Regions from separate parts of the Burkholderia sp. 10_S31 genome, predicted to be linked through region 1. Evidence: predicted binding sites of a transcription regulator. Region 1 holds the regulator's gene; the other holds the start of a gene.

What was found. The regulator LexA, encoded in region 1, represses DNA repair genes until DNA is damaged. The targets are predictions, from matches to a motif close to ACTGTATNNNNATACAGT.
Region 2: recA (recombinase RecA) is a predicted target of LexA. The motif match lies at 1,259-1,276, and genes of this name have one in related genera.

Annotation. Positions count from the first base shown of each region.
Region 1 covers NZ_JBXOWK010000003.1:1,484,090-1,488,050, forward strand. The annotation lists gene AC1Z3W_RS26980 (universal stress protein) at 1-32, shown strand, start outside; gene AC1Z3W_RS26985 (DUF2939 domain-containing protein) at 125-823, opposite strand; gene AC1Z3W_RS26990 (hypothetical protein) at 853-1,191, opposite strand; gene lexA (transcriptional repressor LexA) at 1,218-1,865, opposite strand; gene AC1Z3W_RS27000 (sulfate ABC transporter substrate-binding protein) at 2,130-3,167, shown strand; gene cysT (sulfate ABC transporter permease subunit CysT) at 3,302-3,961, shown strand, end outside.
Region 2 covers NZ_JBXOWK010000003.1:2,872,860-2,876,820, forward strand. The annotation lists gene recX (recombination regulator RecX) at 1-113, opposite strand, end outside; gene recA (recombinase RecA) at 113-1,183, opposite strand; gene AC1Z3W_RS33540 (response regulator transcription factor) at 1,374-2,102, shown strand; gene AC1Z3W_RS33545 (sensor histidine kinase) at 2,120-3,673, shown strand; gene AC1Z3W_RS33550 (MFS transporter) at 3,903-3,961, shown strand, end outside.

The DNA of each region.
Region 1 (3,961 bases):
AACGCGAAGCGGCCACCGCGAACGGCAAGTGACGCAGTAATCGCGTGACCGGCCGGATTGTCCTGCGATTCAGGCCGGTCGCGTGCCGTGCCGCATCAGCGGCGCCTGGTCCGATCGCGACCGCTTACGCGTGCAGGTCGATCGCGGACAGTTTCCACGAGAACAGGCCGAAGCGGTGGAAGATCGCCGCATAGCGTGTGCCGTCGGCACTGCGCTGGTAGGTCACGACGAATTCATCGATATTCCTGTAGCCGGCACTCGTTTGCTGCGGATGACCCGCATCGCTTGGGCTCGCTGGCGCTGGCGCTGGCGCGGGTGCAGGCGCAGCCGAGGCGGTGGGACTGCTGCCCGGTACGGGTGCGCTCGCCGGATTGGCCGGCGGCACGGCCGGTGCGTTTCCGGGCGCACCGCCTGACGGCGGGCCCGACCATTCGGGTGGCCGCTCGCCCGGATTACCGCGCGGCGGGATGCCGCTCATCAGCGCCGCCACACCTTCCGGTGTCGCATAGGCATCGACCAGCGGGCCGATCAATGCAGATCCGATCAGCGCGCCAATCACCGCGAGCGGATTGTCCTTCTTGACCGCGTCGATCCGGCGCATCAACTCGTCCGTGACCTGCTGCTTCAGGCTGATGCGCAGCGACGGAAAATCGACATATTCGCTGACCGCCTGCCCATCGCGCGCGTCGATCGCCGATTTCAGGCGACTGAGCGCGACGTACGGCGACGCGTATGCATAGCCGATCGCCACCAGGGCGGCGACGGCCAGCACGACGATCAGCAGGGGCTTGAGCCGCCAGGCGCGGCCCGAAGATCCAGTCACGATGCCTCCGGTGCGGACAGGTTCCGCAATCAGAGACCGCCGTGCGTGGCCGATCGTTCCTCGTCGATGCAGCGATCGATCATCCGGCACACGGCATCGATCGTCCCGACCATGATGAGCCGCGATCGACCGTGATAGACGCGCACGGGTGCACGGCGCGCCGGTTCCGCGTGATTCAGGCCGGCGTTCAGCGAGACCCGCGCGAATGCGGGGAGCGCTGACGGCAGCAGCGACGCCTGCCGTTCAACTGCGACTTCTTGGCTCACCACGGGCGCCGCGGCGGACAGCGGTGCGCAGGGCGTGCGGCCGCGCAGGTGACGCAGGCGACCGAATTGACGGAAAGGCAGCAAACGGGAAAGGCGTTCCATGATGTTCTCCTCAGCGAGACCGATTGTCAGAGTTCGCCCGAGCGGATCAGCCCGACGGCGATGCCTTCCAGCGCGAATTCCGCGCTGCCGGCCTTGACGAAGATGTTTTCGTAATCCGGGTTCTCCGCGATCAGCTCGAGGCCGCCGGGCCGGCGCATCAGGCGCTTGACCGTGACGTCGTCGCCGAGACGCGCGACGATGATCTGGCCGTCCTTCGCTTCCGTGCGCTTCTGCACGGCGAGGAGGTCGCCGTCGAGAATGCCGGCGTCGCGCATCGACAGGCCGCGCACCTTCAGCAGGTAGTCGGGCTTGCTCGTGAACAGCGCGGGATCGCACGCGTAATGCTGCGAGATATGCTCCTGCGCGAGGATCGGGCTACCGGCCGCGACCCGGCCGACGAGCGGCAGCGACAGTTGCATCAGGCCGGCGTGCGGCAGCGTGAACTGGTGCGGCGCATCGTCGATGCCGAGCAGGCGGATGCCGCGCGACGCGCCGGCGGCCAGCTCGATCACGCCCTTGCGCGCCAGCGCACGGAGATGCTCCTCGGCCGCATTCGGCGAGCTGAAACCCAGCTCGGCCGCGATCTCGGCACGCGTGGGCGGGAAACCGGAGCGCTCGATCGCGCGGCGGATCAAGTCGAACACTTGCTGTTGACGGGCGGTGAGTTTGGTCATGGCTGAACTGTATGGATAGACAGTGAGCTGTATTTTTATACAGTACTTCGCGAATTTCAAGTGTTACTTGAGGTTCGACGCGATCGCGCCGGTTCCGGCGCGATTTCGCGATGTCCGGACGCCGGTTCGTCTGCCGCAACCGTCCGTCCCGTCTGCGTTAGCACTTTTGAGTATTAAAAAATGAAGAACGATTATTTTTAATCATGTAACCCGTTCGCTAGACTGGCCCGACATCGCAATACCGACAACACTGGAGAACCAAGGATGGCGAAGCGCAATACGGGGCTGGCGGGCGGAGCGGGCCGCCTGATCGCAACACTCGCGCTGGGCGCGGCGGCGGCGCTGGGCGTCGCGACACATGCCCAGGCCGATACGACGTTCCTGAACGTGTCCTACGACCCGACGCGCGAGCTGTACCAGGACTTCAACCAGGCGTTCGGCAAGGAGTGGAAGGCGAAGACGGGCGAGACGGTCAACTTCAAGCAGTCGCACGGTGGCTCGGGCGCGCAGGCGCGCTCGGTGCTCGACGGCCTGCAGGCCGACGTCGTGACGCTCGCGCTGGCCTACGACATCGACGCGCTCGCCAACAAGGGGCTCGTCAACAAGGACTGGCAGAAGCGCTTGCCGGACAACGCGTCGCCGTACACGTCGACGATCGTGTTCCTGGTGCGCAAGGGCAACCCGAAAGGGATCAAGGACTGGGACGACCTGACGAAGCCGGGCATCTCGATCGTCACGCCGAACCCGAAGACCTCGGGCGGCGCGCGCTGGAACTACCTGGCCGCATGGGCGTACGCCGTCCACAAGCCGGGTGGCAACGAGCAGACCGCGAAGGAATTCGTGACGAAGCTCTACAAGAATGCGGGCGTGCTCGACTCGGGCGCGCGCGGTGCGACGACGAGCTTCGTGCAGCGCGGGATCGGCGACGTGCTGATCGCGTGGGAGAACGAGGCGTTCCTGTCGGTCAAGGAATTCGGCACCGACAAGTTCGAGATCGTCGTGCCGTCGGTGAGCATCCTGGCCGAGCCGCCCGTTGCCGTGGTCGACAAGGTGGTCGACAAGAAGGGCACGCGCAAGCTGGCCGAGGCCTACCTGAATTTCCTGTACAGCCCGCAGGGCCAGGAGATCGCGGCGCGCAACGACTACCGTCCGCGTTCGAAGAACGTGCCGGCGAACCTGACGAAGCAGTTCCCGAAGCTGAAGCTGTACACGGTCGACGACACGTTCGGCGGCTGGACGAATGCGCAGAAGACGCATTTCGCGGACGGCGGTGTGTTCGACTCGATCTACAAGCCGCAGTAACGCCAGGCAGCAACCCATAACGACAGCGGCGCGCCACGACAGCGCGCCGCATCCCCGACGGTCCGCCGGCGCGACGCCTCGCGCCGGCGTTTGCGTCGGACCCGTGAGCAGCAACGACCCAGCAAGAGCATCCGATGACGACGTACACCTTTCGCAAGCCGAGCGCGCTGCCCGGTTTCGGCGTGACGCTCGGCATCACGGTGGCCTATTTGAGCCTCGTGGTGCTGATCCCGCTCGCCGCCACGTTCCTGAAGACCGCGACGCTGTCGTGGGACCAGTTCGTCACCGCCGTCGCGTCGCCGCGCGTACTCGCGTCGTACCGGCTGACGTTCTCCGCCGCGCTCGGCGGCGCCTTGATCAACGCCGTGTTCGGCTTTCTCGTCGCGTGGGTGCTGGTGCGCTACACGTTTCCGTTCAAGCGCATCGTCGACGCAATCGTCGACCTGCCGTTCGCGCTACCGACGTCGGTCGCCGGCATCTCGCTTGCAGCCGTCTATGCGACCAACGGCTGGGTCGGCCAGTATCTGGCGCCGTTCGGCATCAAGATCGCGTTTACGCCGGCCGGCGTGCTGGTGGCGCTGACCTTCATCGGGCTGCCGTTCGTCGTGCGCACCGTGCAGCCCGTGCTCGAGGATTTCGAGCGCGAGCAGGAGGAGGCCGCGGCGTGCCTCGGCGCATCGCGCTGGCTGACGTTCCGCCGCGTCGTGCTGCCGGCCGTGCTGCCGGCGCTGCTCACCGGCTTCGCGCTGGCGTTCGCGCGCGCGCTCGGCGAGTACGGGTCGGTGATCTTCATT
Region 2 (3,961 bases), 1.4 Mb from region 1:
CCCGCGCCCCGCCGGTCGGCCCCCGAGGATTCGGCTCGCCGGCCGGAGCGACCCGCCGTTTCGGGCGCGTCGCTCGGTTCCGGTTCGCCAGCCTGACCTCGGCGCCCGACCATCACTCTTCTTCGTCCATCGCCTCGGCTTCGTTGCCTGCGCCATCGGGCATCGCAGCGACGCCAAGCGACTCACGAATGCGGTTCTCGATCTCGCGGGCGATTTCCGGATTCTCGCGCAGGAATTCACGCGCGTTGTCCTTGCCCTGACCGATCTTCTCGCCGTTGTAGCTGTACCAGGCGCCTGCCTTGTCGACGATCTTCGCCTGCACGCCGAGATCGATGATCTCGCCCTGACGCGAAATGCCTTCGCCATACAGGATGTCGAAGATCGCTTCGCGGAACGGCGGCGACACCTTGTTCTTGACGACCTTCACGCGGGTTTCGTTGCCGATCACCTCGTCGTTCTTCTTGATCGAGCCGATCCGGCGGATATCCAGACGCACCGACGAGTAGAACTTGAGCGCGTTGCCGCCCGTTGTGGTTTCCGGGTTGCCGAACATCACGCCGATCTTCATCCGGATCTGGTTGATGAAGATCACGAGGCAGTTCGTGCGCTTGATCGTGCCCGTCAGCTTGCGCAGCGCCTGCGACATCAGGCGAGCCTGCAGGCCCGGCAGCGAATCGCCCATCTCGCCTTCGATTTCAGCCTTCGGCACGAGTGCCGCGACCGAGTCGATCACGATCATGTCGATCGAGCCCGAGCGCACCAGCGCATCGGTGATTTCGAGCGCCTGCTCGCCGGTGTCCGGCTGCGAGATCAGCAGCTCCGGCACATTCACGCCGAGCTTCGCTGCATATTGAACGTCGAGTGCGTGCTCGGCGTCGATGAAGGCTGCCGTGCCGCCCAGCTTCTGCAGTTCGGCGATGACCTGCAGCGTGAGCGTGGTTTTACCGGACGATTCCGGACCGTAGATCTCGACCACCCGGCCGCGCGGCAGGCCGCCGACGCCAAGTGCGATATCCAGACCCAGCGAGCCCGTGGAGACAACCTGGATGTCTTCGGTCGCTTCGCCGTCGCCCATCCGCATGATCGATCCTTTGCCGAACTGCTTCTCGATCTGCGCGAGTGCGGCCGCCAGCGCCTTGCTCTTCTCGGCGGTCATCCCGGAGCCCTTCTTGCTATCTTCCATGAATCGTCCTTTGCTATGATGAGCAGCGTCTGTTAGAGGCGCGCCCGCTTTCAAGCGCCGCCCACGAATGCAGACACTGTATAAAAAAACAGTGTTTTATGCAAGCCCGCAATGCAGGCTGCGTTGTACACGGATAACTTCGGAGACAGCCGCGCCGGCGTGAACGCCCCGCCGGCCACCGGTCAGCAACATGCGAATTCTCATCGCCGAAGACGACAGCATACTCGCGGACGGCCTGACCCGATCACTCCGCCAATCGGGCTATGCGGTCGACCACGTGAAGAGCGGCGTCGATGCCGATACCGCGCTGTCGATGCAGACCTTCGACCTGCTGATCCTCGATCTCGGACTGCCCAAGATGTCCGGGCTCGACGTGCTGAAGCGCCTGCGCGCGCGCAATTCCAATCTCCCCGTGCTGATCCTGACCGCCGCCGACAGCGTCGACGAGCGCGTGAAGGGGCTCGACCTCGGCGCGGACGACTACATGGCCAAGCCGTTCGCACTCAACGAACTCGAGGCACGCGTGCGCGCGCTGACCCGGCGCGGCGCGGGCGGCGGCCCGACCGTCGTGCGCCACGGCTCGCTCGCGTTCGACCAGGTCGGCCGCATCGCGTATGCGAACGATCGCGTGCTCGACCTGTCCGCGCGCGAACTCGGTCTGCTCGAAGTGCTGCTGCAGCGCATCGGCCGGCTCGTGTCGAAGGAGCAGCTCGTCGACCATCTGTGCGAATGGGGCGAGGAAGTCAGCAACAACGCGATCGAAGTGTACGTGCACCGGCTGCGCAAGAAGATCGAGCCGAGCGGCGTGCGGATTTCCACCGTGCGCGGCCTCGGCTACTGCCTCGAGAAAGTCGCGCCCGCGGCACCGGCCGACACGGCCGCGCCCCAGCCCGCGGCGGCCGGCACGCCACTGCGCTGAACACGGCCGTCGCCGCGATGGCCACGCCGGCCCGTTCCCGCCATCCGACCGGCGAGCAGCCGTCCGCCGCCGATGCCGCGCGCGACGCGCGCTACGAGAACCCGTTCGCGCCGCCCGACGAAACCGACACGCCCGAGGCCGCGCGCCCGCGCTCGCTGTTCGGCGAAATCCTCGACTGGATGCTCGCGCCGCTCCTGCTGCTGTGGCCGATGAGCATCGCCGTCACCTATCTCGTCGCGAAGACGATCGCGAACGGCCCGTTCGATCGCGCCCTCGAGACCAACGCATACGTGCTCGCGCGGCAGATCCATCCGGTCAATGGCGTCGCCGAGTTGACGCTGCCGCAGCAGACGCGCGACTTCCTGCGCGCGGACAACATCGACAGCGTGTACTTCCAGGTGCTCGGCACGCGCGGCGAGCTGGTCGCGGGCGAGGCCGACATGCCGCTGCCGCGCGACGAGGACCGCCCACCGCCGGGCGTCGTCGTGTTCCGCGACGACCTGCTGCGCGGCAACGACGTGCGCGTCGCGTATACGACTGTCGCGCTGCCGGAGTCGAGCGGCACGCAGCCCGTGCTCGTGCAGGTCGGCGAGACGCTCGACAAGCGCAACGCGCTCGCGAACGACATCATCAAGGGCGTGATCCTGCCGCAGTTCGTGATCCTGCCGCTCGCGATCCTGCTCGTCTGGTTCGGGCTGTCGCGCGGGCTCGCGCCGCTCAACGCGCTGCAGGCGCACATCCGCGCGCGGCGGCCCGACGACCTGTCACCCGTCGAGGCGCAGCGCGCGCCGCCCGAGATCGAGCCGCTCGTCACGTCGTTCAACGACCTGCTCGCGCGTCTCGAACAGAACATGGCACTGCAGAAACGCTTCATCGCCGACGCCGCGCACCAGATGAAGACGCCGCTCGCGGGGCTGCGCACGCAGGCCGAATTCGCGTTGCGCCACCCGGTGCCACCCGACGTGCAGCGCTCGCTCGAGCAGATCGCGACGAGTTCCGAGCAGGCCGCGCGGCTCGTCACGCAACTGCTCGCGCTCGCGCGCGCCGAGAATCGCGCGAGCGGACTGACGTTCGAGCCGGTCGAGATCGCCGCGCTGGCACGGCGCACGGTGCGCGACTGGGTGCAGGCCGCGCTCGCGAAGCGGATGGACCTCGGCTACGAAGGCCCGGAGGATGACGCACCGCTCGACGTCGACGGCAATCCGGTGATGCTGCGCGAGATGCTCGGCAACCTGGTCGACAACGCGATCCGCTACACACCCGAAGGCGGCCGCATCACCGTGCGCGTGCGGGCCGAGCGTGCGGCGCGGCGCGTGCATCTCGAGGTCGAGGACACCGGGCCCGGCATCCCGCCCGCCGAGCGCGACCGCGTGGTCGAGCGCTTCTACCGGATCCTCGGCCGCGAAGGCGACGGCAGCGGCCTCGGGCTCGCGATCGTGCGCGAGATCGCCGCGCAGCACGGCGGCACGCTAACGCTCGACGATCATGTCTACCAGCAGGCGCCGCGCCTCGCCGGCACGCTCGTGCGCATCAGCCTGCCGCTGTCGGAAGCCGTCCCGGATCCCGCCTGACACGCGCGCGCCCATACCGAGTACCGCCCCGCGATCGCATCGAAACCGGCGCTTTACCGCCCGTTTGCGACACGATCGGGGCGCGAAGCGGCCGATTCGGCGCGGGTTAACGCGCAGTCGTTTTGTGCCCGCGAGTCAGTGCGCCGTAAGTTTCCCTGCCAATAATCGTCGACAGGCCCGCCCACCCAAGGCGGCCGCATATCTATATCAAGGGACTTGGAGACGATTCATGGCAACGTTAGGCGGGCAAATTTCGCACGCGCCGATGACGGGCGAAGAGAAGAAGGT